Regions from separate parts of the Cytobacillus sp. T106 genome, predicted to be linked through region 1. Evidence: riboswitches for the same ligand, from Rfam matches in the RefSeq annotation. Region 1 holds a riboswitch; each other region holds the start of a gene.
The links. Region 1 has a riboswitch for cyclic di-AMP ahead of ABU165_RS04340 (hypothetical protein). Riboswitches for the same ligand answer to the same signal wherever they lie in the genome.
Positions count from the first base shown of each region.

Region 2: it holds a riboswitch for cyclic di-AMP, as region 1 does, so the genes downstream of both, ABU165_RS19820 (TrkH family potassium uptake protein) here and ABU165_RS04340 (hypothetical protein) in region 1, are expected to answer to the same signal.
Region 3: it holds a riboswitch for cyclic di-AMP, as region 1 does, so the genes downstream of both, ABU165_RS19760 (dicarboxylate/amino acid:cation symporter) here and ABU165_RS04340 (hypothetical protein) in region 1, are expected to answer to the same signal.
Region 4: it holds a riboswitch for cyclic di-AMP, as region 1 does, so the genes downstream of both, ABU165_RS17015 (CBS domain-containing protein) here and ABU165_RS04340 (hypothetical protein) in region 1, are expected to answer to the same signal.

Region 1 covers NZ_JBEUMK010000002.1:2,779-8,712, reverse strand. Annotated here, with positions in the region: gene kdpB (potassium-transporting ATPase subunit KdpB) at 1-1,086, opposite strand, end outside; gene kdpA (potassium-transporting ATPase subunit KdpA) at 1,229-2,890, opposite strand; gene ABU165_RS04345 (potassium-transporting ATPase subunit F) at 2,923-3,000, opposite strand; gene ABU165_RS25160 (hypothetical protein) at 3,000-3,107, opposite strand; gene ABU165_RS04340 (hypothetical protein) at 3,127-3,528, opposite strand; cyclic di-AMP (ydaO/yuaA leader) riboswitch at 3,959-4,101, opposite strand; gene ABU165_RS04335 (Na-translocating system protein MpsC family protein) at 4,314-4,718, shown strand; cyclic di-AMP (ydaO/yuaA leader) riboswitch at 4,849-4,988, shown strand; cyclic di-AMP (ydaO/yuaA leader) riboswitch at 5,021-5,164, shown strand; gene glnA (type I glutamate--ammonia ligase) at 5,261-5,934, shown strand, end outside.
Region 2 covers NZ_JBEUMK010000013.1:27,098-33,031, reverse strand. Annotated here, with positions in the region: gene ABU165_RS19840 (Dps family protein) at 1-286, shown strand, start outside; gene ABU165_RS19835 (VC0807 family protein) at 401-1,045, shown strand; gene ABU165_RS19830 (YegS/Rv2252/BmrU family lipid kinase) at 1,042-1,926, opposite strand; gene ABU165_RS19825 (GNAT family N-acetyltransferase) at 2,097-2,651, shown strand; cyclic di-AMP (ydaO/yuaA leader) riboswitch at 2,765-2,918, shown strand; gene ABU165_RS19820 (TrkH family potassium uptake protein) at 3,023-4,342, shown strand; gene ABU165_RS19815 (DUF4179 domain-containing protein) at 4,509-5,831, opposite strand; gene ABU165_RS19810 (sigma-70 family RNA polymerase sigma factor) at 5,824-5,934, opposite strand, start outside.
Region 3 covers NZ_JBEUMK010000013.1:12,876-18,809, forward strand. Annotated here, with positions in the region: gene ABU165_RS19730 (FusB/FusC family EF-G-binding protein) at 1-39, shown strand, start outside; gene ABU165_RS19735 (DUF421 domain-containing protein) at 129-827, opposite strand; gene ABU165_RS19740 (histidine phosphatase family protein) at 966-1,589, shown strand; gene ABU165_RS19745 (hypothetical protein) at 1,716-2,057, shown strand; gene ABU165_RS19750 (twin-arginine translocase TatA/TatE family subunit) at 2,086-2,253, shown strand; gene ABU165_RS19755 (undecaprenyl-diphosphate phosphatase) at 2,340-3,161, shown strand; cyclic di-AMP (ydaO/yuaA leader) riboswitch at 3,234-3,371, shown strand; gene ABU165_RS19760 (dicarboxylate/amino acid:cation symporter) at 3,446-4,669, shown strand; gene ABU165_RS19765 (potassium/proton antiporter) at 4,743-5,934, opposite strand, start outside.
Region 4 covers NZ_JBEUMK010000010.1:23,209-29,142, reverse strand. Annotated here, with positions in the region: gene ABU165_RS17030 (MFS transporter) at 1-932, shown strand, start outside; gene ABU165_RS17025 (DUF3231 family protein) at 1,071-1,583, shown strand; gene ABU165_RS17020 (class I SAM-dependent methyltransferase) at 2,201-2,950, shown strand; gene ABU165_RS17015 (CBS domain-containing protein) at 3,368-3,811, opposite strand; cyclic di-AMP (ydaO/yuaA leader) riboswitch at 4,067-4,205, opposite strand; gene ABU165_RS17010 (hypothetical protein) at 4,564-4,749, shown strand; gene ABU165_RS17005 (LysM peptidoglycan-binding domain-containing protein) at 4,915-5,691, opposite strand.

The DNA of each region.
Region 1 (5,934 bases):
GCCTCCTGCAGCCACCGAACCATCGAGCCTGCTGCCTTTTTCCTTCAGCAATTCTATGGTGGAGCGCCCTTCAGGTGTTTCATCATGCAGGGAGCTGATCCCTGTCCAGTAGTGGAGCTCTTCTAAAGAAGCATCTCCCACTGGGATGAAATTGCTCGCCATCCGGTTCCCAAATGTAATCGTACCTGTCTTATCCAGAATAATCGTATTGATGTCCCCTGCAGCTTCTACTGCTTTCCCTGACATGGCAAGAACATTGAACTGGGTAACACGGTCCATCCCCGCAATGCCGATTGCCGACAGCAGTCCCCCGATCGTCGTCGGGATCAGGCAGACAAGCAGTGAAATCAGTACAGGTATTGCAAGCGAGAACCCAAGGTAATTCGTGAAAAATGGAAGAGTGACAACCACGATCATGAAAATTAACGTCAAGCTTGTGAGCACAGTGTTCAAAGCAATTTCGTTAGGCGTTTTCTGGCGTTCTGCTCCTTCTACTAATGAAATCATCCGATCTAAGAAAGACTCGCCAGGATTGCTGGTGATTTTCACTATAATCTGGTCACTGACCACCCTTGTTCCGCCCGTAACAGAATTGAAATCACCGCCAGCTTCCTTGATGACAGGAGCCGATTCACCCGTGATGGCTGATTCATCCACAGACGCCAGGCCTTCGATGACCTCACCGTCGCCGGGAATCATTTCACCCTGTGAAACCACGACTATGTCGCCTTTCTTGAGAGATGTTGAAGCCGTTTTTACTGTTTTTCCATTGGCTTGCAAAAGGTTTGCTGTAATTTCCTGTTTCGATTTTTTCAAAGAATCAGCCTGCGCTTTTCCGCGTCCTTCTGCCAGTGCTTCAGCAAAATTCGCAAATAACACAGTAAACAGCAGGATCAGGGCCACGGTGATATTGAACCACGGTTCAACCTCGCTTCTGCCAAAGGCATCAGGCGCAAAGCATAAGATCAGTGTAATGATGAAACCGATCTCCACCACGAACATAATCGGATTCTTCCCCATTTTTCTCGGGTCAAGCTTCGTAAAAGAATCCTTAAGCGCCTGAACCACCATCGCTTTATCCATCATTTTATTTTCATCCTTATTGTCTTTATGGTTAGGCTGCTGGGGAACATGGGGCTGAAAAGATTTTTTGTCCTCTTTGCCATGCAGCCCTGCAGCTTGATTTGCTTCTTTTAACACATGATTAGCCATGATTATTCACTCCCACCTACAATGTCAGATATTCTGCGACTGGCCCCAATACAAGTGCCGGGAAGAATGTCAGTGCACCTACAATAAAGAAAGTACCGGCCAGAATCACTCCGAAAAGAGGGGTATCTGTGCGGAAAGTCCCGATTGTCTCGGGAACAACCTTCTTCGATGATAGTGAACCAGCGACAGCCAGCATGGTGACAAGCCCAAAGAATCTTCCTGCATACATGACGATGCCTGTTGAAATATTCCAAAATGGTGTTGCATCCCCAAGCCCTTCAAAACCGGATCCGTTATTGGCAGCGGAAGAGGTATATTCATACACAACCTGTGAGATTCCATGGAAGCCGCTGTTTGAGATGGCTCCGGCACCAAGCGGCGTATACAAGGCAATTGCAGATGCACCCAGTATCAAAAGAGGATGCATAAGCATTGTTAAGGCGATGAGCTTCATTTCCCGCCCTTCTATTTTCTTGCCCAGGAATTCAGGTGTACGGCCCACCATCAGCCCTGAGAGGAATACGGCAATCATGGCATACATGATTACATTGATGAATCCTGCTCCAACCCCGCCGAATACTGTATTTAAGAGCATGTTGGAAAGGGCCAGCATTCCGCTTATAGGTGTCAGCGTATCATGCATCGTGTTGACGGCACCTGTTTCAGAGGCTGTTGTGACAAGCGCATAGAAGATGGATTGGCCTGTGCCGAACCGGACTTCCTTCCCTTCCATGCTGCCTTGATCTGTATTAATTCCCAGTGCATTCAATGCAGGATTGCCTTGATATTCATAGAACAGGGCAGTGCCAAGGAATACAGTGAAGACCATCAGCATTGATACAAACAAGACACGTCCCTGTTTGGCATTTCCGAGCATTTTTCCATATGCAAACGGCAAAGCAGTCGGCAATAGGAACATCAGCAATATTTGAATGATGTTGCTGATAGCATTCGGATTTTCAAACGGATGAGCTGAATTGACTCCAAAAAAACCGCCGCCATTATTGCCAAGTTCTTTGATGGATAAAAATGTCCCGACAGGTCCGCGCGCGATCTCCTGGGCAGTCCCCTCGATCGTATTGACTGTTACAGTAGGCTCCAATGTCTGCGGAACCCCCAATGCGACCAGAATTAATCCTGACACAATGGCGATTGGCATCAAAACACGCGTAATGGCTCTGAATAAATCAACAAGGAAGTTTCCAATTTCTTTTCCAGACAGCGCCCTGACAAATGCGATGGCAGCTGCCAAAGCCGTTCCCGGCGCCGCAAACATCATAAACAGAATTCCAATCATCTGCCCGAGATAGGAAAGGCCCGACTCACCGCTGTAATGCTGCAGATTGGTGTTGGTCATAAAGCTGATGGCTGTGTTAAAGGCCAAGGTTGGATCCATGCCAGGATTCCCGCTCGGATTCAAAGGCAGGATGCCCTGCAGCCGGAAAACCATATAGACTAGGAGAATCATAAATCCATTGGCTAAAACAAGCGTCATGGCATACTGCTTCCATGTTTGGTTTATCTTTTTGATACCGCTGATTTTAAAGAGAATGTTTTCGATCGGGCCGAACACTTTATCCAGCCCTGTTTGGCTATAATCAAAAGCCTTTGCCAGATAGATGCCGGCAGGCTTTGCTATCAGAATCACCGCCGCCATAGTGACAATGATTGAAAGAATCGTCGTAATCACCTTTTTTTACCCCCAAGTAGTTAAAATTTCTCCGGATTAAGTAATACATAGAATAAGTACAATGTAGTAAACGCCGTAATGCCAAGCAGCAGAACCATTATTTATTTTCACTTCCTTGCTCTACGGCTTCAGCGGACCAACTGGCAAGTCCGAGCATTAAAGCCGGCAGGATGATGAAAAGGCTGACCATGATAATGTCCGACATTTTGATAACCTCCTGATTTCTAACTTAATAGACATGAAATATTGCTGCTTTTGGAATACACCACATATTTTGCTCCATATGCGCAATAAAGGCGCATTGGATAGCCATGAACCGTGGCATCGACAATGATAGGTGCACAAGTGCTGTTCCTGATGACCTTCAGCAGGGTGCATGTTTCTGCAATCTCACTTTCAAAGACAATCACCTTCCTGAACCGTCCCTGGAGAATCAAGTACTCATCTTTGAGGCCGAACTCCACCACACGCTGATGGCCCCTGCTTTTTAAAGCTCTGATCACTTGAGGATCAGATGAAACAAGGCAGCATGAATGCGAATCGCTCAAATGGCTTTGTACCCGCAGGAGCACTTCTTCATTTGGAATGCAGACAAGTATGGCATCCTCTGTTTGAGGCAGTGTCAACACAGTTACCTCCCTTCTTTTTTAAAGCCCTGATTTACTCGTTGCTCAGAGATCATCAAAAAGCATTATCATGCCTGAAAAGTTGTGAAAGCGTTTGTTCTCAGCTGAAATACTGGAAATAAAAACCATATTCTGAATACAAAAAGAGACCAATGATTACTTCTCCCCCAATATGAATCCAAGAGCACAGATCATCCGCATCTTTGTCCAGATGCAAAAAACTGCATAGAAAAATCTCTTGTTCATTTGGAGAAAAAGCACCCATTGGTCTACTTAACACCCAGCCGGCTGGCATCAGCCCTCTATGTGTTCTGTCTTCCATGTTCACTTTTTCAAGATAGGCATAATAAAAAGACCTTCTTATCACTCAAGCTGCCCTGTCCGTTGTTTGACACAACAAAAATGGGCCCCCTGAAAAGGCGGTCTCTATGACCTCCTTCGCTTTAGCCGACGAAGTTAGCTGACGGGTAGGATGGCGAAAGAGTTTGAATCTCATCCCTTCTGCAATAGCAGAATTAACCCCAGTTGATTGGTTCCTCCGTTCTCGTTTCCGAGACTAGGCCGAATATTGAGTTGTTTGATTGCTGTTTACGAAAGCAATCGTACTCCTGCTCAAGGAAAATGTAAATCTTAAAAAAATGCCATATTTGGCTGTTTTTTTTGATATTGAGGATTTTTCTTTAGTTTTTCTCTTAAATGCTGACTAATTAGCTGTTTTTCGATGTTTTTTGAAATTCATATTTTTATTGACTTTAGCAGTGCCTCTCACTAACATAAACCTTGAAATTCGCTATAACTTTGAAAATCTCAGGGAGGAACTGGAATTGCAATCTTCTAAACGACGATTAGAGGCTGAATTAAGTGAAGCATTCATCAAGCTGCAAAGGGAGCTGATCGGCCGCGGGCCGCAGGAGACCAGGACATATATTGTGGAGGATATGGTCATTGCCAGATTCAAAGGTGTCCTGACTGTGGAAGAAAAGCACCTGGTTGAACATGAAACCGGCAGGCAGCTTGTCAAAAAGATGCGGCAGGTTCTAAGAGAAATGTACAGCACGAACATTGAGGAGATAGTCGAAAAACATACCAAATGCAAAGTCCTTTCAAGCCACAGTGACATCAGCACCAAAATGGGAGAACGCATGGAAGTGTTTGTGCTCGATAGAAACCTGGAAAAATGCCTTGAGTAAAAAAGTTGTATTTCTTTAAAAAAGAGAGCATTTTCGAGAAAAGTGGATTTTTCTAAAGAAATTCAATCCTAATTTCTTATTTTCCGGGTTTTTCCTTTATGCGAGTGGAGATTATCATAAATCCTAATTCTGACCTGATCCGCTGAATCCATACAGAACGGAGGACCCAACTGATTATTCCAGAATAATTATGGGGTGAAGCCGAAAGGCCGGGGGACTTCTGCCTTCCGAACCCGTCAGCTAACTTCGTAAGCGTTGCAGGAGAGAGGAGCGATATCCATCCAGCCTGATTACAATTATATAGCACTGAAACGCTGAATCTTATTGAGCGGGGGAACCAACTTTTGACTGCATGCTGCAGTCTTGGGGTGAAGCCATGAATGGCAGGGAGACTCTTACCTTCCTAATCCGACAGCTAACTCCGTAAGCGTTGTTTAAGAGAGTGATCGTTGCCATACAAGCACACGTTTGTTTACCTGTGCCTAAGCTGCGGAGAATACTCTCCGCAGCTTTTTTAATTTTAGTAAAAGGGGATCGTGCCGATGACTCAGGTATCAGAGCAAAACAAAAATTATATTAAAATAAAAGAAGCCCAGAAAAAATATCATATAGAACTTCTTCATCTTCAATTTGTTGATTTAGAAGGAGTCCTTAAGCATGTGACCATTACCTTTGATCAGCTGGACGATGCCTTAGAGGGGAAAATCATGTTCGATGGCTCCTCCATACAAGGTTTCAGCCCTATCAACCAATCAGACTTATACCTTAAGCCGGACATAAACACTTTTTCCGTCATTCCATGGTCGATAGAAGAAGGATATAGTGAAGCCAGGCTTTTGTGCAGCGTGGCCAATCCTGATGGCACCCCATTCGAGGGTGACCCCCGCAATGTACTGAAGAGGACGGTCGAGAAAGCGGCAAGCTATGATTATTCAATCAGCATCGGTCCGGAACTGGAATTCTTTTTATTTGGGATGGATGAGAGTGGCAATCCTACGACAGTTCCTCAGGATAGCGGAGGATATTTCGAACCGGCCCATGACCTGGGTGAAAAAGTCCGCCTGGAAATCTACCGGACCTTAAAGGCCATGGGATTCAAGATTGAGGCCTCCCACCATGAGGTCGCAATGGGCCAGCATGAAATTAACTTTAAGTTCATGGATGCCCTGGCATCAGCCGACAATGCCACCACATATAAATGGATCGTGAAAAATAT
Region 2 (5,934 bases), on a different contig from region 1:
GAATGTGGATACAATTGCAGAACGGGCATTGGCAGCAGGAAGCAGGCCGATTGCCACAATGAGCTTGTTCCTTGAACATGCGTCTATCAAGGATAACGGCAGTGAAGAAACCGCAGAAGAAATGGTCGCAGCCCTTATATCAGACTACAGCACGATCAGCACGGAACTAAAAGAATTGGCAGGACTCGCCGAGGAAGAAAACGACCCGGTCACAGAAGACCTTGCCATCGGGCTGGTTGAAGACCTGGAAAAGAAAATCTGGATGCTGAAAGCCTTCCTAGCATAAAAAAGAGCCCAGCGGCTCTTTTTTTGTATACTCCTATAAGAAAATAAAGGAGTTCTACTTTCTATGGGGAATACTTAATTACAGAAATCTTTAAAAAAGGCAGGAACGAAAAAAATGCAGAAAAATTCAATGGTGCCAGACATTCTCTTTTATGTTGTGCTCCCTCTTGTTGTTTGGAATTACGGCCGGGATGTGCTTGGTGATTACCTGGCGATGATCCTGTCATCCGTACCTGGCATCATCTATACACTGTACCGCTTCTTTCAGCTTAAAAAAATCAATCTATTCGGCCTGTTCCTTCTTGTGAACCTGGTGATCGGCACCCTGATCGATGTGCTCGCCGGGTCGGCCCTTCAGCTTCTATGGAATAACGTCATTTATTCTTACGTGCTGGGCTGCCTGTTTTTGTTGACGATTGTGCTGAAAAAGCCAGTCTTCCTCTATTTCACTCTCGATTTTATGGAACTGCAGGGAAAAGACAGGGGCAGCATGAAGGAAGTTTTCTTTAAAAGCAAAACACTGATGATCTTCAGCCTGATCACGGCAGGCTTTGCTCTGAAATTCATTCTTCTTGCCTCCATTAAGGTCTGGCTCATTGGAAAATACGGGGTTGATGCCTTTGACCAGGGAATCGTGCTGAGGCAGATCCTGAATTGGGGCTTTACCATTGTATCGGCAGGCGGATTTTATTTTATCCTGAAAGAAATTGGAGCACTGAACGAGCCTCCTGAAACAACCATAAGCCAGGACAGCCCTTAAGGCTGCCCTGGCTTTATCATTTGCACATGTCCTTCATGGACGCTTATCCGGCACGGAGTCGCTGAATATACCTCTCCATCCATGTCAGCTTCCATCCTCTTTTCTGTGCTTACTTGTATTTCCTTTCCCTTATAATGGAGAATATTCTCGTTTGCTTCCATGCTGTCTACTGTAAGTGCTTCTTTCATTAAAGCAAGATTGGCATCTTTTATAATAAATAAATCAGCCAGTCCGTCATTATAGTCAAGATTCTCAAAAGGCAATGCATTAGTGCCAATATAATGGCCATTGGCCAGAAGTATCATAACGGCATCTTCCTCTATGGCTTCTCCATCCACTATAAGCGAAGCATGGAATGGCTCCATTTCCTTGATCGTCCGCAAGGCGCTCAGGAAGTAGCTGATCCGCCCGAATAGGTTTTTTTCTGCTGCCTTAATATTTTCCGAAGCTTCCGCCACCAGCCCAATACCCCAGAAGTTGAGAAAGTAGTCTTCATTCGCCTGCATAATGTCAACCGGCTCTGCTTTTCCTGAGATCATTGCAAGTGCTGCATCACGTATATTTTGGGGGATATTCAATGTTCTTGAAAAATCATTGCAAGTCCCCCCAGGCAATATGCCGATGGCCGGCCGATCCTCGAGCGGCGCCAATCCATTGATGCATTCATGTACCGTCCCGTCTCCGCCCAGGATGAAAACAACATCCACCTCAGATCCATATTCCCTGCACAGCTCTCTTGCATGCCCTTCCCTCTTGGTTGGCAGCAGAATCAGGGAATCCAGCTCTGCAGACAAGACCGGAACACAAGCTACAAGCGATTTTTCTATATCTTTTTGACCGGCATTTCCATTATAAATAAGCATTCCTTTTCTATAATCCATCCTGGCCAAGGCCCCCTTTTTTTCGAACAGTGTATCTGCTATTACATTTACCCAACTTTTGATGTTTCAATTATATTGATGTTCAAATTACTGAAAGGGATAATATATCTATTTTTAATTGAGCGGGATTGGATTATATTGTAATTAGGAAAAGCCAAGGAGGAGTACAAATGGATGCTATAAGGTTCCTGCAGGGAGAACGGATTTATCTTCGGCCCATCAGTACAGAAGATACGGATATATATGTGAAGCTGCTCTATAATGAACGGTCAAGAAAGCTTACCGGTCTGAAAAAAGCTTTCTCCAAAGATCAGATCTTTTCTTATATTAAAGAAAAGGCGGAGGATTCATCATCCATCCTCTTATTGATTGTCCTTGATGGAACGAATGAAGTGATCGGCGATATCGCCCTTCAGGATATAGACAGCACCAACCGAAATGCCAATATCCGCGTGAACATCAGCGAGGAAGAGAACCAGGGGCGCGGTTATGGCAGCGAAGCAATGGAACTGATGCTTGGCTATGCGTTCGGCGTGCTGAATCTGCACAGGATCGAGCTGAATGTTTTCAACTATAACGACCGGGCGCTTCATGTCTACGAAAAGCTCGGCTTCATGCAGGAAGGCGTCCAGCGAGAGGCTTTATTTTACGATCACCAATACCATGATTCCATCATGATGAGCATTCTGGAGGATGACTACCGGCGTATCCATCTGGAGGAATAGACTTGCAAAACCGTGCACTGTGCACGGTTTTTTAGATTCGTAAAAATTTACAATTTCCTGATTGACTTTGCAAATGAGCGGGAGTATTTTAATTATTATAATCACACTCAAATTTCATACCTTTGCTGAATCTTATGTTAAGAACGGGGGAACCAATATGGCAGGAGGCTGTTTGCGCCTGCCCGGGGTGAATCCTGGCGGAGGCCGGGAAGGAAGCTCTCAATTCCTAATCCGGCAGCTAACTCCGTAAGCATATTGAGAGAAAGGCCAATACGTATATTGACCGTTCTTTTCCGTGGATAAGAATGGTTTTTTTTTGGCCAAAAATATATTGCTTTTCACTATTTGAGGAAAAAGGAGCTTTATCGATCATGAAGCGAAAATACCTGAATATCACGCCGCCGCAGCTTTTGACCCTTATATTCCTGTTTTTCATCCTGCTGGGGGCCGCCTTGCTGAAGCTTCCCTTTTCAACCGTTCATGGTGTTTCATGGATCGATGCCCTGTTCACAGCCACCTCGGCTATGACCGTGACAGGGCTGACAGTGGCTGATACGGCGTCTACCTATACCTTGTTCGGCCAGATTGTCATCATGTGCCTCATCCAGCTCGGAGGCCTTGGAATCATGTCCTTCGCTGTGCTGATTTACTTGATGCTCGGAAGGAAAATCGGGTTCAAGGAGCGCCTTGTCCTGCAGCAGGCATTGAACCAGACGTCGGTCGGCGGAGTCATACGCCTCGTCCGCTACCTGTTTATTTTTTCCTTTACGATCGAGGCCATTGCTGTGTTCTTCCTCTGCCTGAGATGGGTTCCGCTGTATGGGTGGCAGGATGGATTTTATTACAGCCTGTTCCATTCTGTTTCCGCCTTCAACAATGCAGGCTTTCAGCTCTGGCCGGACGGACTCAGCCGGTTTGTCGGCGATCCTGTCATCAATATTGTCATTTCCATGCTCTTTATCATTGGCGGTCTTGGCTTTACCGTACTGGCCGATCTGTGGAAATCAAAGCAATTCAAAAGGCTGTCGCTTCATTCCAAAATGATGATTGTGGGCACCTTTGCGGTCAATATTGTATCAATGGCCGTCATCTTTTACCTAGAATTTAATAATCCGCAGACCCTCGCCCATCTGACCAGCTGGGAAAAGCTTTGGGCATCCTATTTTCAGGCCGTTTCGCCGAGGACTGCCGGGTTCAATTCAGTGGACATCGGCGGGCTTGAGGATGCAACTGTCCTGTATATGCTGCTGTTAATGTTTGTGGGTGCGGGGAGCGCGTCCACCGGCGGCGGAATTAAACTGACGACCTTTATCATCATTATCATGGCTGTCATTACATTCATACGCGGCAAAAAAGACATTGTCATTTTCCGCCGCACCATCAGCGTCAACTATCTGACAAAAGCGTTGGCCATCTCAATGATTTCCATCCTGTTCGTCTTTATCGCCATCTTTGTCCTGAGCATCACGGAGGATTTGCCATTTATTAAAATTATTTTCGAAGTAGTATCCGCCTTCGGAACGGTCGGCCTGTCCATGGGCATCACTGCCGACCTGTCGGAAATCGGAAAAGAAATCATCATCTTCATCATGTTCCTGGGCAAACTCGGCCCGCTCACACTCGCCTTCTCCTTCGCCAAACAAAAACCGGAGAAAATTCGGTATCCTGGTGAGGATGTTTTGTTGGGGTAGGGGAATACGGTGGACGCTTGCTCAGATTTAATTTGAGCAGCCATTTTCATTCCATAAAACCAGGCCAGAACTTACCGTTCTGGCCTGATCTTTTACAAGCTGATTGCGGCTGTTTTTTAATTTCAAATAATCGGAATTTCCCTGCTTAGACAACTCCAGCCGTCTTCTACTCCAGCTTAATCTTCACTTCTCCCTCTATCCAGGATGGAAAGGCTGATAACTCCAGACTGATAGGATTCTTATAATTAGCAGGGTCTGTTTCAGATAAGGAAACGCCAAACTCCTTATAAAGACCATCGCCCCCGGATCGATAGAAGGAGCTTCCGCCATCCAGATCTCTGCCTTCTGCATCTTTTGCAGTCGTAAAGAGCTGATGATTGTATTCCTTCTCTGCACGAGCTTGAAATGAGAGGCTTCCCCCTTCCAAAACCAGTCCTGATAATTTATCACCCTTTGGCTGCTTCACAATCTCTTTCGTTTCGGTATTAATGACCACTTCCGCATCCTCTTTATCCACGGCCATCACTTTATTCAGTACCAGATACAGCTCCTTCGGTTCTTTAAAATAGTTGCTCTGCAAATAAATGATCTTCTCATTTTCTTTAATATCCTGTGATGTAACACCATTAGCAATGCCAGACCAGGCTTCTCCATTCTCATCAACAAGCCGCAAATCATCCAGAGCAAAGATTTTCTTGCTGTTTTCCGGATCAAATGACACGTGGATGGCCACACGCAATGGATAAATGGCAATGTCCTTGAATGTGATTTTCTGCCCTTCTATTGAAACAGTTTCATTTAGAGGGTATATCTTTTTCTTCCCTTTCGGTCCTTCAACCGTAAAATCAATTTCAAAAGTCTCTATCCCTTTCGCAGTTTTGACCTCCGCCTCTGCCTTAAACTCTTTCCCTTTCAAGTCTTCATTGAATAAGTAGTCCGCTGTTCCATTGACAGACTTTACTGGTTCATCAGTGTAAGAGCTGTCACCGGAACCTGAAAAACTGACAGGAAGCTCTTCCCCATCACCACCAGTGATATGAATACTTTTTGTATGAAGCACCTGCTTCTCCTCTGACTCAACTGTATAAAACACCACCAGCCCCCGTTCATCCCGGATAGCACCATCAAGCGTCACCCGGACCCCGTTTTTCTCCCGGGATATGCCGAGCGGCTGCATATAGTTATTCTCCACGGCGGATATCCAGCCCTTGTCATACCGGATAAGGTCCACCAGCTTTTCCATACCTGGCAATTCTGCGACATAGTTGGCAAAGGCCGGTGAAACTCTGATGCTGGTCAAAAATCCGAGCAATAGCAGGGCGGCTGCAAGACCGGGCAGCCAGCTCCTTTTGATGAACCGCTTCTTCGGGGCAGCTTTGGCTTGCCGGAACCCTTTCATGATTGCTTCCTCCAGCCGTTCATCCGGCACAGGAAACTCCTGATACCGCTCCCGTATGGCTTCAAGCTTTTTTTCTTCCTTTTCAAACATCCATCTTCCCCCCGCTTTCCTCGAGCTTCTCTCTTAATGACTTTAACGCTTTATTGAGCCATGTTTTCACGGTTCCTTCCGGACGGTTGTACAGGGCAGCCAC
Region 3 (5,934 bases), on a different contig from region 1:
CTTGAGAAGCTGGAGCAATTTGTAGAGCTGGTGAGATAGCATAAATGAAAGACAGGGGCCTGGCTACAGGTCCCTGTCTTTGCAGTAAAGCCCGCGCCGCAGTAAGTTATGAAGAGTATTTTCTCCGGTTATTGAAGCTGATCATCCTTATAGTCAACATAAAGGGTGCCATTCTGCTGAACTTCAGCGTAAAAGACATCAGACAGGGAGGCGCCGCTTTGCTGGAGCTGGTCTTCAAGCCATTCCTGGGAAAGGTTTAAGCCGTCAAGATTCCGGGAGACAAGCTGGCCATCGGAAATGACGGCGGTGCCGACCGGATAGGCATCTTTAGGCACCGGGTTCCCCTGGGCTGCATGGCTTTGCGTCAGCGGGCGCTTTCCTTCTTTTTTAAGCACCGACAGCTTGCCGTCAGTTTCAAACACTGCATAGTCGGCATCAGAGATAGAGAAGATATTTTTCTGCCGAAGCAGGGCATTCAAAGCATCTATATCCAGTCTGGCTTTGCGGAGGGAATCTTCCATCACCTTGCCGTCTTTTATGACAATCAGCGGCTGGCCCTCCAGGAATAACCTTGCTTTCCGGGATTTGATATCAAGATAACCCATGAGAATGGTGAATACTGCCCAGCCGGTGAGTGCAATGACGCCGCTCCGAAGGGCCACATTCGGGTTAAGGACTGTGTTGGCTGCAATAGATCCAATGGCAATGGCTGAGACAAAATTGAAAAAGGTCATCTGGGCAATTTCTTTCCGCCCCATCAGTCTGGCTAGTAGAAAAAGGACAAGAAATGAAACAGAGATCCTTATGAGCAATTCCGAAATATTCACGTTACACCTCGTTTTAGTTTTTATTGGCTGCAAAAAAGTATTTGATTTGCTGACTAATCTGTTCTCCTGTCAAGATTCATCCTTATTTTGGCAGTGGAACATCTTTTTATACATAAAAAAGAAAGAGGGGTGGATTGTATGCTTGAATTATTGCTGATCCGCCATGGCCAGTCAGAAGCAGACCTGCTGAACGTCCACGAGGGCAGGGCGGATTTTCCGCTGACCGGTTTGGGAAGGAGGCAGGCGGGCCTTCTTGCCGAGTTTATCACCGAACACTATCCTCCAGATATCATCTGGGCAAGTACGCTGAAAAGGGCCTATGAAACAGCGGTTATTACAGCTGACAGAGCAGGGTGCGGGCTGAAGACGGATGAAAGGCTGATGGAATTCAATAATGGGGTTCTGGCCGGGATGTCCCGGGAGGAAGCGGGCATCCGTTATCCAGAACCGCCTGAGGGCAGAAAGCCGCATGTGCGCATCGAGAAGGGGGAGTCGATGCTTGAAATGAGATTCCGTGCTGAAACTGTATTGTCAGAGCTGCTGGATGATGCTGAACAAAAAGGATACAAGCGGATTGCTGCGGTTTCGCACGGCGGGTTGATTTCCATGCTGATCCTGGCGCTGCTTGGACTGCCCAATACCAGCACCCGGCTCTTTGCTACAGGAGATACCGGTGTTCATTTGTTCAAGCTGGATCATAAAAGAAGAGTGGCCATGTTTTTGAACAGCCAGCGTCATTTGCCTGATGAATTTTTGAGATAGGAAGGGGCAGGATAGCCTGTTCCTTTTCTTTTTTCCATAAAAAGGGGCTCGTTTCTCAATTTTCGGTCTTTCCAAACCGGGACGGACGAAGTATGATAATTCTATCAAACTGAAAGGGAAGACACTATGGCGGGAATGAATCTCCTTTTCCTATTTGCAATCAGTGTTTATAGTTTATGGGGACTAGGTCATGACCCTTTCTCGAGCCTGCTTTCAGGCGATGACAAGCGTTTTGAAATGATTGTACTGGAGGAGGGCAAGGCTTTTTCGAAAGAAAAACCTTTTGAGCGAAAAGGGAAGCTCCTGGGAACAGCCCCGTATCTTCCATTATTGGCAGCGCCGGCCGGCATGCTGCTTTATAGAAGATATTTCCGGATGGATATCATGCTGGAAAAATTGAGGTTCCTGCTTACGCCGGTCTTTTTTCATTCTAAGTTTTTTATCTCCTCCTCTGTTAGTGATGGATAAAAATTAATCTGAAAAAAGAGGTGCAGAGATGAGGAATTTAGGATTTGGGGAAATCATGATCATCGTTTTTGTTGCGCTGCTAATATTTGGTCCGCAAAAGCTTCCTGAGCTTGGCAGGGCAGCCGGCAATACGCTTCGTGAATTCAAAAAGGCAACAAAAGGCATCATGGAAGATGATAAAGAGAAAGATAAATAAATAGATGGCAGGACTGCTCCGCCGAGTGAGAGCTCATATTAGAAGCTTTTGCATGCGGGGCAGCTGTTTTGTTCTGGAGGAAAATGATGAAAGAGATGATTGTTGCCCTGATATTGGGCATTGTTGAAGGTCTCACTGAGTTCGCGCCCGTTTCGTCTACGGGCCATATGATTATAGTGGACGATATTCTATTAAAATCCAAAGAGCTTTTCTCGAAGGAAGTAGCCAATACATTCAAGGTTGTCATTCAGCTTGGGTCGATCCTTGCGGTGGTGATTGTGTTCAAGGACCGGTTTATCCAGCTCCTCGGGCTGGGTAAAGGGGGGAAGGAACAATCGGATGGACCGAGGCTGAAGCTTACGCAGGTGATGGCAGGCCTGCTGCCTGCTGCGGTTCTTGGGCTTCTGTTCGAGGATTATATAGATAAGTATCTGTTCTCTGTCAATACAGTGGTAATCGGCCTTGTGGCTGGAGCATTGCTTATGATTGCAGCTGATTATTATTCAAAGAGGAAGCCGGCCATTGAGACAGTGGACAAGATCACTTACCGGCAGGCAATCCTCATTGGATTGTTCCAATGCATCGCTTTATGGCCGGGCTTTTCACGGTCAGGCTCCACAATCTCGGGCGGGGTGCTGCTTGGACTCAGCCATAGGGCAGCCTCTGACTTTACCTTTATTATGGCGGTGCCTGTTATGCTTGGAGCGAGCGGGCTGTCGCTCTTGAAAAATTGGGAGTATTTCACGCCTGATGCCATCCCATTCTTCATTGTCGGCTTCATCAGTGCCTTTGTGTTCGCCCTGGCCTCAATCCGTTTTTTCCTGGCGCTCATCAACAGAATCAAGCTGGTGCCGTTCGCCATTTACAGAATTATCCTGGCGGCAGTCATTTATTTTGTTTTTCTGTGAGGCTAAAGTACAGTTCCAGTATTTAAATATTTACAGAAGCTAGGTTCATAGAGTAAAATTAAAAAAAATTTATCGAAAGATGCGCTTAATCTTTTAAAGAGCGGGGGATCCAACCGGCATACACATGCCTCGGGGTGAATCCTTTACAGGTAGGGCACTCTCAAAGCCCGAATCCGACAGCTAACCTCGTAAGCGTTATTGAGAGGACAAGTCTGCGTTCAAACACAGAGGTCTCGCCCTCTGTGTTTTTTTATGCTAAAAATTCGATTAAGGAGGCTTGCATGATGAAACTATCAACAAAGATTATCATCGCTCTGATTGCGGGGGGCATTGTCGGCTTATTATTGAACTTATATTCCCCGGATTTATTTGAAACACTGAACACCTACCTGTTCACTCCGCTGGGGAAAATATTCCTCAACTTGATCAACATGCTCGTTGTGCCGATTGTTTTCTTCTCCATCACGCTTGGCACCGCCGGTCTCGGCGATCCGAAGAAGCTTGGAAGGATTGGCTTGAAGACAATTTCTTACTTTTTGGCGACTACCTGTATGGCTTTGATCATAGGGATCGCATTCGCCTATATATTCCAGCCGGGAACTGTAGGAACTTTTGATACTACCGGCGCGGAGTTCCAGGCGGAGGAGGCGCCGCCAGTATCAGACACCTTGCTGAATATCATTCCGACAAACCCGATTAAGGCATTTACAGAAGGAAACATGCTGCAGATCATTACCTTTTCTGTTTTCATCGGTTTTGCACTAACCATGCTTGGCGAGAAAACCAGAGGGGTCCTGAAGCTGTTTGACCAGGGGAATGAACTGATGATGTATCTTGTGAACCTGATCATGCGTTTTGCTCCGTATGGAACCTTCGGCCTGATCGTATCGGCAGTCGGCACTCAGGGAGTAGATGCGATTAAAGCGATGGGGCTGTACATGGGTGTGGTCCTTGCAGCGCTGATCGTCCATACACTTGTGACTTACGGGTCATCAGTATACTTTCTGGCAAAGCGTAATCCATTTGAATTCTTCAAGGGCTTTGCCCCTGCAATGAGCGTGGCCTTCAGTACATCGAGCAGTAATGCCACACTTCCGGTTTCCATGAATGTGGCCCAGAAGAACTTGAAGGTCCCTGAATCGGTGAGCAGCTTCGTTCAGCCGCTTGGCGCCACGATCAATATGGATGGAACAGCGATCATGCAAGGTGTGGCCACCATCTTTATCGCGCAGGTATATGGCCTTGATCTGACGTTCACCCAGCTGGTGACAGTCGTTCTGACAGCTGTGCTTGCGAGCATCGGAACAGCAGGCGTGCCGGGTGTCGGCCTGATCATGCTGGCGATGGTCCTTCAGTCTGTTAACCTTCCTGTTGAAGGGATCGCCCTGATCATAGGGATCGACAGGCTTCTTGATATGACGAGAACAGCCGTCAATATTACAGGCGATGCCGCTTGTGCAGTCATCGTCGGTGAATCTGAGAAAAAGAAAAACAGGGAGTTAACCTGATAATAGGGAAAGCAAAACACCGTCCGGATGAAGGACGGTGTTTTTTGATGGAACGGGTGAACCGCGGGAAGTACTACGCAGTCGGTTCGGCCGCTTCTTCTATTTTTTTCTGCAGAAGAAGCTTCTTGAGCTGCGGTTTGCTCTTGCGGCTGGCGAGGATATACAGCACATCCCCTGGAAGGATGATGGTGCTGCCGGCCGGGGTAATCAGTTCATCATTGCGGATGATGGCATTCACAAGCGCACCTTTAGGAAACGGGATATCAATCAGGGTCTGCCCGATGATCTGGGCATCATCCTCCATTTCGTATTCAATCATTTCTGCATCGGCCTTTCCGATGGACACAAGCTCAAGCGAATGCATAGGCGTCGTTTTTTTCGGTCCGGTCAGCTTGAGTCTCGCTGCGAGTGCTGTAATCGTTGAGCCTTGAATGAGGCAGCTGGTCAGGACGACGAAGAAGACGACATTGAAGATCTGCTGGCTTCCCTCAACTCCTGCAAGAAGAGGGAAGGTGGCCAATACGATTGGTACGGCTCCCTTAAGTCCGGCCCAGGAAAGGAAAATGAGTTCGTTCGTTTTATATCCCATCCTGATAGTGGACAAGAAGACGGCTGCAGGTCTTGCAATCAATATAAGGATTGCAGAAATGGCGATGCCTTTCAGGAATATATCCAGGCTGAACAGCTCGGAAGGGAACACCAGCAGGCCGAGAATCACAAACATCATGATCTGCATCATCCAGGCAAATCCTTCAGAAAAGCGGAAGATGGTGTGCTTGTAGGCAAGTTCCATGTTTCCGATGATAATGGCAGCGATATAGACGGCAAGAAGGCCGCTTCCGCTCGCAAAGGCTGTAATTCCATATGTTAAAAGTGCAAAGGCTGTGGCAAAGACAGGATAGAGGCCGCCTGAATCAAGATTGATGCGGTTAAGGGCAAACACGGCCAATCTGCCGAAGATCAGTCCAAACAGGAGGCCAATGCTCATCTGGAGGAAAAAGGTTCCGATCAAGGACCAGATGCTTGCTTCCGGAAGGGTGATCAATTCAATCATGGCGACTGTCAGGAAGACAGCCATCGGATCATTGGAGCCTGATTCTGCTTCAAGAGTGGCGCCAATCCGTTCATCGATATTCTTATCCTTGAGGACAGCGAAGACGGCAGCAGCATCCGTTGATCCGACAATGGCACCGAAAAGAATTGATTCGAGCCAGCCTGTCCCCAGAATGAGTTTCGCTGCGGCTGCAACAATTCCGGATGTGAGG
Region 4 (5,934 bases), on a different contig from region 1:
TCTTCGGAAGCTGGAAAGTGATCTTCTTTGCGACGCTTGTTTCTTCGATCTTATCCCAATTTTCCCAGCCTGCCGGCATGAAGCTTTTCAAGCTGCATGTACCGGCAGAATTGGTTCAGATGGGAATGTCTATTTACCAGACTGTATTTGCGCTTTTCATGATTCTTGGACCGATTATCGGAACCTTTGTCTATCAGCGTTTCGGAATCATGACAGCCATTGCTGTTATGGGTATAGCTTTTATCCTCTCTGCCCTCATTCTGCTTATGCTGCCAGCTGACAGGGAATTGGATGAAACATCTGAAAGAAAATCACTGTTCCAGGAAATGAAGGATGGCTTCCGCTATGTCTGGAGCAGCAAGCCGCTTACCCTGCTCGGAGGCTGCTTTGCGGCTGCCGGCCTTGCTATCGGCCTTACCCAGCCGCTGGGCGTCTTTCTCATAACTGACAGGCTTGGCCTGCCAAAAGAGGAGCTGCAATGGCTGATGACTGCATTTGGAGCCGGCATGATACTTGGCGGAGGCATTACTATAGCTCTTTCCAAGAAGGCTCAGCCCCAGCTGCTTCTTGCGCTTGGAATGGCAGCCAGTGCACTCGGCTTTATAGGAATGGGGCTGTCCACCGCTTTCTGGCTCACACTTGCTGCACAATTTTTCTCCGGACTGTTTATGCCGTGCATCCATATCGGCATTAATACGATGATTCTTCAAAATACAGAAGAAAACTTTATCGGCAGGGTCAATGGCATCCTGAATCCCCTCTTTATGGGAGCAACCGTCATTACCATGTCGATGTCCGGCTGGCTGCTCAGCAAGCTTTCCATCGTACTGATTTATGAAGCTTCAGCTGTGCTTTTGGCGGTTGGAATTCTTATCCTCCTGCCAATCATGGGCAGAAGCTCCGTTAAATCCGGGGTGAGCGAAAAGATTTAATATCAGCTTGAGGCGATTTAGCCTCAAGTTTTTTTCTTTTTAAAAAGATGAAATGAATTCCAGGCAGATTGGCAATACTACCCTTGTGCTTAACAGAAAGGCGGCACTCTGATGAGAGATAACTTAAGGAGGTTTATGATGGGAATTTTAAGCGGCAACCCGAAGGAAGAACCGCTGCATTATGGCGAAGTATTTAGTATCTGGTCCTCCCAGCTTGCAGGAAATGCAATGATTGCAGGTTATCAGACCATGATGAACCATGCAGGTGACGATGATCTTAAGAAGCTGTTGACTGAAGCGATTGAACTCGGCAAAGAAAATCGCAGGCAGGTAGAGGAATTGCTGAAAGAAAATGGAGTAGGCCTGCCGCCGGCACTGCCTGAACGGCCGGATGCCTGCCTGGATGACATCCCGGTTGGCGCAAGGGTTTCCGATATGGAGATAGCGGGAACACTTTCTGCTGATATTGCAGCAGGTCTTGTTGCCTGCAGCCAGGTTATAGGTATGTCAATCCGTGAAGATGTAGCTATGATGTTTGGACAGTTCCACATACAAAAAGCCCAGCTTGGCGCCAAGGTTTTGCGCCTGAATAAAGAAAAGGGCTGGCTGATCCCTCCTCCCCTGCATCTGTCTAAAGGGAAGGACTGCTAACTGCTAATCCAGTTCAGCTGTCCAGATTATGAGCTTTACTTTACTAATAAAATCAGTCTTGAGCCGTATAAAAATACAGCCGGGGCTGATTTTTGATTTCTGCAGAATTTCTTACACTAATAATAGAAAATGAGTGATAAGGAAAACTCTGATATGGCCGATAGTTAAAATACGCTTGTTTGCTCTGAATTGTATTTCCAGGGGTTATACTTGATCGCGCTCTGGCTGCTGTTTTAATCATTGTTTCTGATATGGAAATATTGTTTTTAGAGCTTCTTTAATAAACATCTGTTTTAGCATGATCAGCTGAGTGTCATTCAGGCGTTTCTTCCTTATTGCCGCCTTCACAAAAGCGAATACTTCCTTTTCTCCTGACTAGTCAGTCCGGCTGGCAGTCTTCTTGACATGGCATCATCCCAGGTTGCTTTCCTGGTTACATCTGCTGCTTTCCATTACTCGCCATCTCTATGACACTGCTGAAAATCTTGCTTAAACAAAGCGAATAGACTAATTTTCCCTAAGATTTAAAGGAGAATATTGGAAGTGCACCGAATATTGATAGAGGTTCCTCAGGTCAGCATGAGAGCCATTTTATAATTGGATAAAGGATGATACTTATGAAAACAGAAATTCTAGAGAAAAACAAAGAAAGCTGGAACCTTTCAGCAGAGCGCTTTTTTGGCCGAAATCCGCTCCCTGAGTATGGTCCCCTGGCCCCTGTAGAAGATGAACTGAACCTGCTTGGCGACCCTGCCGGGAAAAAGGTGCTGGATATCGGCTGCGGCAGCGGGCATTCTCTTCTCTATATGGACAGGCGGGGTGCGGCCGAGCTTTGGGGCATTGATTTGTTGCCGAAGCAGATCCATACGGCACAGCAGGTGCTCGGCGGTGCTGCAGCGCCAGTAAGACTTTTTGAATCCCCTATGGAGAATGATCCGGGGCTCCCTAATCAATATTTTGATATTGTCTATTCCATCTATGCTCTCGGCTGGACAACGAGCCTCGAGGAAACGCTGGGTAATATCCACAGGTATTTAAAGCCTGGCGGCACTTTCATTTTCAGCTGGGAACATCCCTTTTTCAGCAGAATCAGGAGCAAAGATTCCTCCATTATTATCGATAAGCCTTATCACGAAGAAGGCATTTATAACCATGAGGGGTGGAATACGCCTGCTTTTATGCAGCAGTATAAGGTAAGCACCTATATCAATGCGCTGGTCAGCCAAGGTTTTAAAATCGAGAGAGTGATAGAAGAAGCATGTCTATCAGAGGAAGACAGGAAAAGGCACAGCAACCGCTGGTATTCCTATGAAAAAGCCCAATATCTTCCGACAACTATCATTATTAAGAGCACAAAAGCTATTTAAAGGATAAGAGCCGGGTACGCCCATGAATCTTACTGCTTCATATGCAGCATCTTCACCGCTGCTTTGTATAGTCTTTTGTAACTATATGGGATTAAGAATATTAATGCGGAAACCGGCATGAATTATGGCAGATATGGAAAGATTATTGCCTAAACAGGCCCGATTATAGGCATATCAGGCATGATTGTGAAGGTATCCGGAATGATCGTCCTTAATTTTGATGTAATCTCTTTAAAAGTCGGGCGAAGCAGCTTCTAGATGTAATGCTCACCCTTCATTTTAAAGTCTTCCCCCTAAAATTGATGCCATTTTCCAACGGAACAATGCAATCCCTGTATCAATCCTCCCCTAACCCCTGCTGCGCCAAAAAGTCCATACAAAATTGTATGGACTTTTTTTCTAAATAAAAGCGGCTGCTTATGTTGTCTTGCTCTGCTCCCCGGGAACAGACAAGTCCCTTTCTTTGAAGCTGCCTGCCAGATAATCGATAATTTCCCTTCTTCGGATCAATCCTATGAATACGCCGCTGTCGTCCGTAACAGGGACAAAATTCTGATTTAGTGATGAATTAATGATTTCTTCCATCTCACTGCTAACTAGCACTGGCTCATATGATCTATGAAGCGGCACATCCTTCAGCATCACTCCCTGGATCTCATTAAAGTCGACCCTGCCCATGCTTTTGAGCTTCCATAACAAGTCTCCTTCTGACAAGGAACCTACATACTTTCCTTCTTTATTTAATATCGGAAAGGTTGTATAACGGTGATACTCCATTTTTTCCATGGCTTGCCTCATTGTCCAATGGTCGTAGACAAAAACCAGTTCATTTTTAGGCAATAAAAAAAACGCGATATTCATTACAGCTGATTCTCCTTCTTCTTATCAGTGAACACCTGCAGCATTCAATCCGGCTTAATGGTTCCCTTGGGATTATTGGGCACAAACTGTCCCTTGGCAATGAAAATGCCTAAACAGCCACATTCCCTTTCTTCCCTGAAAACAGCCGCTCTAAAACGTACGCAGATAATATACAGCACAAAAAGACCTATCCTGGCTCCAGGCAGCTTCTGCAAATTTGGATGCAAGGGTGCTGCTCATTAGGCGGTCTAAAATGACCTCACTCGCTTTAGCCGACGAAGTTAGCTGACGGGCAGGATGGCGAAAGATCATTCTCATCCCTCCTGCTTCCTGCAGGATTAGCCCCAAAAATTGGTTCCTCCGCTCTCAATATGAGATTAAGCCGATTCATTTTTCAGGTGTTGAAATAATTTTACTTCCAACTTTCCGTATAAGCAAATTTCTGCATATCCCTTTTTTTATCTGACTTTCAGCATTCTGCAAAAAAATGAGTGAATCCTCTATTCTACAAAGACATCAACATGTTTTCAACCCGTTTATTTCTTTTTTTATTTCTTTTTTATTTTCCGTTGACAGCCATTAAGTTCGTGAGTAAGATAAGGCAGAACAGGATTTATTATTGGAAATCATGACTTAAAAATCCGGTTTCTCCTCCTCTGTTTTTGTATAAAACAAGAGGATCTGAGAATAGGAGAAACCATGATGGAATGCATGCATTATACCTTTTAAACACCACAGCAACGGGAGGATTTATGGGAAACACTTGCCGATATGTCATTAATGCAGTTGGAAAAGGCGGAGAAACCTACTATACGCAATGCAAAGATAAAAAAGAAATGGAAGAATGGATTTCTGAGCATCAGGACCGGATAGTGATGGAGGAAATCAAGGTGAAGGACAAAAATAAGCATCCGCTGCTGAAGCTGTTTTCAAAATAAAGCATAACACCCTATAGACTTGTACTGATAGAGAGCTTGCTGAAGCTCTCTATTTTCTACCTAGCCATTCTACTTTCATTTAAGCAAACATTGCCGAAGAAGTCTGGAAATAATCATGGGGAATGGCAAGGGAGGGGACCGCTGGATCCCCTCCCTTTTTCATTTTCAGTTTGCTTTCACGCTTCCGAGAATCGAGATCATTGTCCCGTAAACCTCTTCTGATTCCTCCTGGTTCACATAATGAATGGTGAATCGAAGCAGCTTCCCGTCTACATTTTTGACAATGATGTTTGCCTGGTCAGTTTTGTTATGTGCGTGCAGCACCATCATACTGTCTCTATAAAATGGAAGCTGTACTGGTTTCATTTCTTCAGGCTTGCCAATCGTCCTAAGATATTCCAGAGAATTTTTCTTTACTTCATCCATTGCTGATTTTCCGTCAAGAACTTCCACCCTGGCAAAATACCGGCTATTCTTCCCATATTCCAAAAGGAAGCGGCGCGGCTCTTCTGCATGAAATGTGTAACCTTTCTTGGGGGAAACGGACAATTTCACCTTTTCAGCATCATATGAAGCAATACTGCCTTTATTGACTGACAGATTCTGCCCTATTAGGATCAGGTCGCTCCTCAGTCCGTTTATTTTCTTGAGTTCAGCGACACTGAGACCGTATTTTTGTCCGAGTCTCCAGAGTGTGTCTCCTTTCTTCACTGTAATCTTTCCGGGAACCTCCAATCTGCTGCCTGCATAGATCAAATCGCCCTTTAATTTATTGAGATGCTTCAGCTGTCCGACTGTACTGCCATATTGCCTGGCAATGCTATAGAGAGTGTCCCCTTTTTTGATCGTATAAAACTCTTCAGCAGATGCAGTGCCCTGGCTGAATGTCAGAATGCCAAGGATGACAAGCGCTGAAGCAGCCAGTTTTTTTACTTTTTTCATTTTAGAATCCCCCTTCTGTCAATCTTGTTGTATTTTGCCTTCACAACAGATTAGACGGGGAGAACAAAGAACCGTTTCAGGGGGACAAGCCCATTTTGGTTAAAGCATGATATCTTTTTATACGGCTTATATTTTAAGTACGGAATGTATTTTCCAATATTGACGCAGGTTATTATCAAACCGCAGAACTTATATCGACTATTCCAGTTCCCTGGTTTCTTTTCAGAAGGATGGCAAATATTT